3 regions of the Streptomyces sp. BF23-19 genome follow, and region 3 is predicted to be linked to each of the others. Evidence: predicted binding sites of a transcription regulator. Region 3 holds the regulator's gene; each other region holds the start of a gene.
The links. The regulator HrcA, encoded in region 3, represses chaperone genes, less so after heat shock. The targets are predictions, from matches to a motif close to TTNGCACTCNGNNNNNCNGAGTGCNAA.
Positions count from the first base shown of each region.

Region 1: a site for HrcA is predicted at 1,647-1,673, ahead of groES (co-chaperone GroES). Genes of this name have one in related genera too.
Region 2: a site for HrcA is predicted at 1,009-1,035, ahead of groL (chaperonin GroEL). Genes of this name have one in related genera too.

Region 1 covers NZ_JBGBPT010000041.1:46,444-48,707, reverse strand. Annotated here, with positions in the region: gene groL (chaperonin GroEL) at 1-1,082, opposite strand, end outside; gene groES (co-chaperone GroES) at 1,195-1,503, opposite strand; gene AB8A24_RS23130 (hypothetical protein) at 1,760-2,264, shown strand, end outside.
Region 2 covers NZ_JBGBPT010000047.1:21,804-24,067, reverse strand. Annotated here, with positions in the region: gene groL (chaperonin GroEL) at 1-843, opposite strand, end outside; gene AB8A24_RS25040 (cold-shock protein) at 1,169-1,375, opposite strand; gene AB8A24_RS25035 (MoaD/ThiS family protein) at 1,799-2,077, opposite strand; gene thrC (threonine synthase) at 2,116-2,264, opposite strand, start outside.
Region 3 covers NZ_JBGBPT010000022.1:63,029-65,292, forward strand. Annotated here, with positions in the region: gene dnaJ (molecular chaperone DnaJ) at 1-836, opposite strand, end outside; gene hrcA (heat-inducible transcriptional repressor HrcA) at 837-1,853, opposite strand; gene AB8A24_RS15130 (MBL fold metallo-hydrolase) at 2,002-2,264, shown strand, end outside.

The DNA.
Region 1 (2,264 bases), on a different contig from region 3:
TCCCAGTCCGAGTCGGTGGACTCGATCTCGGCCTTGATCTGGTTGACGCGACCGACGACCTCGTCGTGGCTGCCGCCACCGTCGACGATGGTGGTGTCGTCCTTGGAGATGGTCACGCGGCGGGCGGAGCCCAGCACGTCCAGACCGGCCTGGTCGAGCTTGAGGCCGACCTCCTCGGCGATGACGGTGGCACCGGTGAGGGTGGCCATGTCCTGGAGCATCGCCTTGCGACGGTCACCGAAGCCCGGGGCCTTGACGGCCACCGCGTTGAAGGTGCCGCGGATCTTGTTGACGACGAGGGTGGAGAGCGCCTCGCCCTCGACGTCCTCGGCGATGATCAGCAGCGGCTTGGAGGCGCCGGCCTGGATGACCTTCTCCAGCAGCGGCAGCAGGTCCTGGATCGAGGAGATCTTGCCCTGGTTGATCAGGATGTACGGGTCGTCGAGGACGGCCTCCATACGCTCCTGGTCGGAGACCATGTACGGCGAGAGGTAGCCCTTGTCGAAGGCCATGCCCTCGGTGAACTCCAGCTCCAGGCCGAAGGTGTTGGACTCCTCGACGGTGATGACACCGTCCTTGCCGACCTTGTCCATCGCCTCGGCGATGAGCTCGCCGACCTGCTGGTCCTGCGCGGAGAGCGCGGCCACGGCGGCGATGTCGGACTTGTCCTCGATCGGGCGGGCGGTCGCGAGGAGCTCCTCGGACACGGCCTTGACCGCGGCGTCGATGCCCTTCTTCAGGGCGGCCGGGGAAGCACCCGCGGCGACGTTGCGCAGACCCTCGCGGACCAGCGCCTGGGCCAGCACGGTGGCGGTGGTGGTGCCGTCACCCGCGATGTCGTTGGTCTTGGTCGCCACCTCCTTCACGAGCTGCGCGCCCAGGTTCTCGTACGGGTCGTCCAGCTCGACCTCGCGAGCGATGGTGACACCGTCGTTGGTGATGGTGGGGGCGCCGAACTTCTTGTCGATGACGACGTTGCGGCCCTTGGGGCCGATCGTCACCTTGACCGTGTCGGCAAGCTTGTTGACGCCGCGCTCGAGGGCGCGACGGGCGTCCTCGTCGAACTTCAGGATCTTCGCCATGGGAGCGGTTCAGCCCTCTCGAAAACTCGGGTTTAACGAGCTACGCCCCTCGCCGCCCGGCAATCAGCGGGGTGACCAGGGGCGCAGCTCAAAGCAGTACTGATGAAGAGAATTACTTCTCGACGATCGCGAGCACGTCGCGAGCAGAGAGGACGAGGTACTCCTCGCCGCTGTACTTCACTTCGGTGCCGCCGTACTTGCTGTAGAGCACGATGTCGCCGACGGTGACGTCCAGCGGGAGACGCTGGCCGTCCTCGAAGCGACCCGGGCCCACCGCGAGGACGACGCCCTCCTGGGGCTTCTCCTTCGCGGTGTCCGGGATGACCAGGCCGGAAGCCGTGGTCTGCTCGGCGTCCAGCGGCTGGACCACAATGCGGTCCTCAAGCGGCTTGATGGCAACCTTGGAGCTGGTGGTCGTCACGATCCGACCTCCCCCTTCGGAGATCCGGGGTTAACTGTCTGAGGTGGCGACCAGGTCGATCCGTCGTCGCGGGTGCCGGATCTGCCTGTCGCTGTGTTGGCACTCACCAGGGGTGAGTGCCAGGTGCGAGACTATTCCGGCGATTAGCACTCGGTCAAGCGGAGTGCCAATTCTTGCCACCCGGCGTTGCGCGGACCGGCGTCGGAACGCCACCCGACGGGGCTCACAGACGGCGGGGATCACTAGTCTCCAGCCCATGACCTGGCGAAACGCGCAGCTCCGCTGGCGCGACCTCATATCGATCACCGTGGGCCTAGCGATCGGGATCTCCGCGTTCTCGTTGGCCGGACCGCGGCTGACGACCAAGCTGACGGGGGTGGAAGGCAGCTTCCGCGCGGAACAGTGCGAGTGGCAGGAGGACTGGGACGGGGTCCGGAAACGGGCGTGCGCCGGTTCCTTCACCGCCGCCGACGGGTCCTTCACCATCCACCCGATCGCGGCCGAAGGCCTGTTCGAAACCGATCCGGCCGGGCCGGTGGCCTCCCGGGTCGACGGACCGTCGGCCGACGAGGCCGTGCAGCCGGGTCTCATGTCGCTGGCGCCCCTCCTGGGCATCGGCCTGATCGGCTTCGCGTACCCCCTGTGGGTCCTGGTCGCGGTCACCCGCGACCTCCTGGCCCGCCGAAGACGCCGCCGGGGGGCCGATACGACGCCGGCCGCGAGCCCCGCGGTGCCCGCCGCCGTCGCCGGTACGACGAGGA
Region 2 (2,264 bases), on a different contig from region 3:
GTCACCGAAGCCCGGGGCCTTGACGGCGACGGACTTGAAGGTGCCACGGATCTTGTTGACGACGAGGGTGGAGAGCGCCTCGCCCTCGACGTCCTCGGCGATGATCAGCAGCGGCTTGCCGGACTGCATGACCTTCTCCAGGAGCGGCAGCAGGTCCTTGACCGAGCCGATCTTGGAGTTGACGATCAGGATGTACGGGTCGTCGAGGGACGACTCCATGCGCTCCATGTCGGTGGCGAAGTACGCCGAGATGTAGCCCTTGTCGAAGCGCATACCCTCGGTGAGCTCCAGCTCCAGACCGAAGGTCTGGGACTCCTCGACGGTGATGACGCCTTCCTTGCCGACCTTGTCCATGGCCTCGGCGATGAGCTCGCCGATCTGGGTGTCGGCGGCGGAGATGGAGGCCGTCGAAGCGATCTGCTCCTTGGTCTCGACATCCTTGGCCTGCGCCAGCAGGGCGGCGGAGACGGCCTCGACGGCCTTCTCGATACCGCGCTTGAGGGCCATCGGGTTCGCACCCGCGGCCACGTTGCGCAGACCCTCGCGGACGAGCGCCTGGGCGAGAACGGTGGCGGTGGTCGTACCGTCGCCGGCGACGTCGTCCGTCTTCTTGGCGACTTCCTTGACCAGCTCGGCGCCGATCTTCTCGTACGGGTCCTCGAGCTCGATCTCCTTGGCGATGGAGACACCATCGTTGGTGATCGTGGGGGCGCCCCACTTCTTCTCAAGGACGACGTTGCGACCCTTGGGGCCAAGGGTGACCTTGACGGCGTCGGCGAGCTGGTTCATCCCACGCTCGAGGCCGCGGCGGGCCTCCTCGTCGAACGCAATGATCTTGGCCATCTGAAGTGGTCCTCCCGGACAGCGGTGGATTGCTCCGGACCGCGCCCGCGCCCGCGACGGACGGCCTGCGTGCCCGGCGGTTCCTTCCCACCGGACCCTGCGGGCCTCACCGACCCGGTCCTCGTTTCAGTAGCACTCTCACCAGGAGAGTGCTAACGCCAATGATTAGCACTCGACCCCCCCGAGTGCAAGCGGCTTGGGGCAAGACCCCGCCACTACCGGGCCTACGCACGAGGGGCCCCCATCCCGTGTCCAGGATGTGGGCCCCTCGTGGTGTTCCAGGTCTTCGCCGAAGACTGTGCGTCGGTGGTCGATCGCTCCAGGACTAGCCGAGTGCGAGCTTGACCATGTCCGCCTGCGGACCCTTCTGGCCCTGCGAGATCTCGAACTCGACCCGCTGACCCTCTTCAAGGGTGCGGTACCCGTCCATCTGGATGGCGCTGTAGTGGACGAACACATCCGCACCACCGTCGACCGCGATGAAGCCGTAGCCCTTCTCCGCGTTGAACCACTTGACGGTGCCCTGAGCCATGCCTAACTCCCCTATTACTGGCCCTTGCGCAGGAACGCACTTCACGATCCCGGGTCAGAACTTGCGTCGGAACGCGTCGACCGAGGCTGAATGTATCTGCGCGGATGCTGTCTGCAACAGGTCAATCCGATGAGAATTCTGGACACAGAGAAACATTGAAATAGAGTGAAAATTTGCCATACTCCCGGGCAACTCGGGCCTGACATATCTCGCCAAAGCCCCATACCGCACTCGCATGTTGGCCCGATGTCGACCCTCACGCGGCCCGTTCATATGCGGCGGGCAAGAACAGCGGAGGGGACTTCCCCAACCCTACCGTGCCCAATCAAGCAGAATTGCCCCCTCCGCTTTTAGCGGAGGGGGCAATTTCGGTTTGCGCGTGTCACCTGGGAGACGACCAGGAGGAACCGGGGGATCCCGGGATCAGCAACCGCCGGCGACGGCCGGGATGATCGAGACGCCGGCGCCGTCGGGCGTCGCCGCCTGCAGCCCGCCCTCGAAGCGCACGTCGTCGTCGTTGACGTAGACGTTCACGAAGCGGCGCAGCTTGCCCTGGTCGTCCAGGACGCGCGCGGCGATTCCCGGGTGGCTCTTCTCCAGGGACTCGATGACCTCGGCGAGGGTCGCACCCTCGGCCGGGACCTCGGCGACGCCGCCGGTGTAGGTGCGCAGGATGGTGGGGATGCGGACGTTGACGCTCATGGCGCTACTGCCTTTCCGGTAGGGCGGAGGAGAAAGGGTCAGACCAGGCCGGCGGCGCGGAACGCGTCCAGGCTCGGGCGGATGGTGGCGGTCTGTCCGCTGTCCGCGGCCACCGCCTCCAGGGTCTTGAGGCCGTCACCGGTGTTGAGGACGACGGTGGTCAGCGTCGGGTCGAGCTGCCCGTTGT
Region 3 (2,264 bases):
GCGGCCGCCGTCATCGGGATGGTGACCGTGCAGTGCAGGTCGTCCCCGCGCCGCTGGAAGGTCGGGTGCGCCAGCTCGTGGATCTCCACGTACAGGTCGCCGGCGGGGCCGCCGCCGGGGCCGACCTCGCCCTCGCCCGCGAGCTGGATCCGGGTGCCGTTCTCGACACCCGCCGGGATCTTGACCGTGAGGCTGCGACGGGAGCGGACCCGGCCGTCGCCCGCGCACTCGTGGCACGGGGTCGGGACCACGGTGCCGAAGCCCTGGCACTGCGGGCAGGGGCGCGAGGTCATGACCTGGCCCAGGAAGGACCGGGTGACCTGGGAGACCTCACCGCGGCCGCGGCACATGTCGCAGGTCTGCGCCGAGGTGCCGGGAGCGGCACCCTCGCCGGAGCAGGTGTTGCAGACGACGGCCGTGTCGACCTGGATGTCCTTGGTGGTCCCGAAGGCCGCCTCGTCCAGCTCCAGGTCGAGGCGGATCATCGCGTCCTGGCCGCGCCGGGTCCGCGAGCGCGGGCCGCGCTGCGAGGCCTGGCCGAAGAAGGCGTCCATGATGTCGGAGAAGTTGCCGAAGCCACCCGCTCCGAAGCCGCCCGCTCCGCCGCCACCGCCCGAGGAGGACAGCGGGTCGCCACCCAGGTCGTAGACCTGCTTCTTCTGCGGGTCCGAGAGGACCTCGTAGGCGGCGTTGATCTCCTTGAAACGCTCTTGCGTCTTGGGATCAGGGTTCACATCCGGGTGCAGCTCGCGTGCAAGCCGCCGGAATGCCTTCTTGATCTCGTCCTGCGATGCGTCGCGGCGCACGCCGAGAACGGCGTAGTAGTCCGTGGCCACTTACGACTCCGCCAGGATCTGTCCGACGTAACGTGCCACTGCGCGTACCGCTCCCATCGTTCCGGGGTAGTCCATGCGGGTCGGTCCGACCACGCCGAGTTTGGCGACTGCTTCGCCGCCCGAACCGTAACCGACCGAGACGACCGACGTGGAGTTCAGTCCCTCGTAGGCGTTCTCATGCCCGATCCGTACGGCCATTCCCGACTCGTTGGCCTCGCCCAGCAGCTTGAGGAGCACGACCTGCTCCTCCAGCGCTTCGAGCACCGGCCTGATCGTCAGGGGAAAATCGTGTCCGAAGCGGGTGAGATTGGCGGTTCCGCCGATCATCAGCCGCTCTTCGGCTTCCTCGACCAGGGTTTCGAGGAGTGTCGCGAGCACGGTGGAGACGGTGCCGCGGTCCTCGGCCTCGAAGGACTCGGGGAGGTCCTGGACGAGCGGGGGCACATCGGTGAAGCGGCGCCCGACGACCCGGCTGTTGAGCCGGGCCCGCAGGTCCGCGAGCGAGGTCTCCCCGAAGGGGCTCGGGCAGTCGATGAGCCGCTGCTCGACCCGCCCGGTGTCCGTGATCAGTACGAGCATCAGGCGCGCGGGAGCGAGCGAGAGCAGCTCCACGTGCCGGACGGTCGACCGGGTCAGGCTCGGGTACTGGACGACGGCGACCTGCCGGGTGAGCTGCGCGAGCAGCCGTACCGTGCGGCCGACCACGTCGTCGAGGTCGACGGCGCCGTCGAGGAAGTTCTGGATGGCCCGGCGCTCGGGCGACGACAGCGGTTTGACCCCCGCCAGCTTGTCGACGAAGAGGCGGTAGCCCTTGTCGGTGGGGATCCGGCCGGCGCTCGTGTGGGGCTGGGCGATGTAGCCCTCTTCCTCCAGCACGGCCATGTCGTTGCGCACGGTGGCGGGCGAGACGCCGAGCCGGTGCCGCTCCGTGAGCGCCTTGGAGCCGACCGGCTCCTCCGTCCCGACGTAGTCCTGGACGATGGCGCGCAGCACTTCGAGTCTGCGTTCGCTGAGCATCGCGCGCACACCTCCAGCTGTGGTCCGTTGCCGTGTTCTGCCGTGTTTGTTGGCACTCTGATCGTTCGAGTGCCAGAGAGCCCCCGCTCAGTGTACGGCCGGGCGGTGAGCCCCTGGCAAGGGAGGCCCGCCAGGGTAGCGTCGCCGTATGGACGTGCGTTGGGAAGAGTCCGGCTGGGAACGGCTGACCGGACGGGCCGGCCGGCGGCGACTGCCGGTGTGGGACTGCACCGTGGGGCTGGTGGTGGGCGAGGATTCGGTCCTTCTGATCGACCCCGGTTCGTGTGTACGCGAGGGCGCGTGGGTACGCGCCGAGGCGGAGCGGCTGACGGGCCGGCGCGTGACCCATATCGCATTCACGCACGGTCATTTCGATCACGTCCTGGGCGGGGCCGCCTTCGCCGGGGCCGA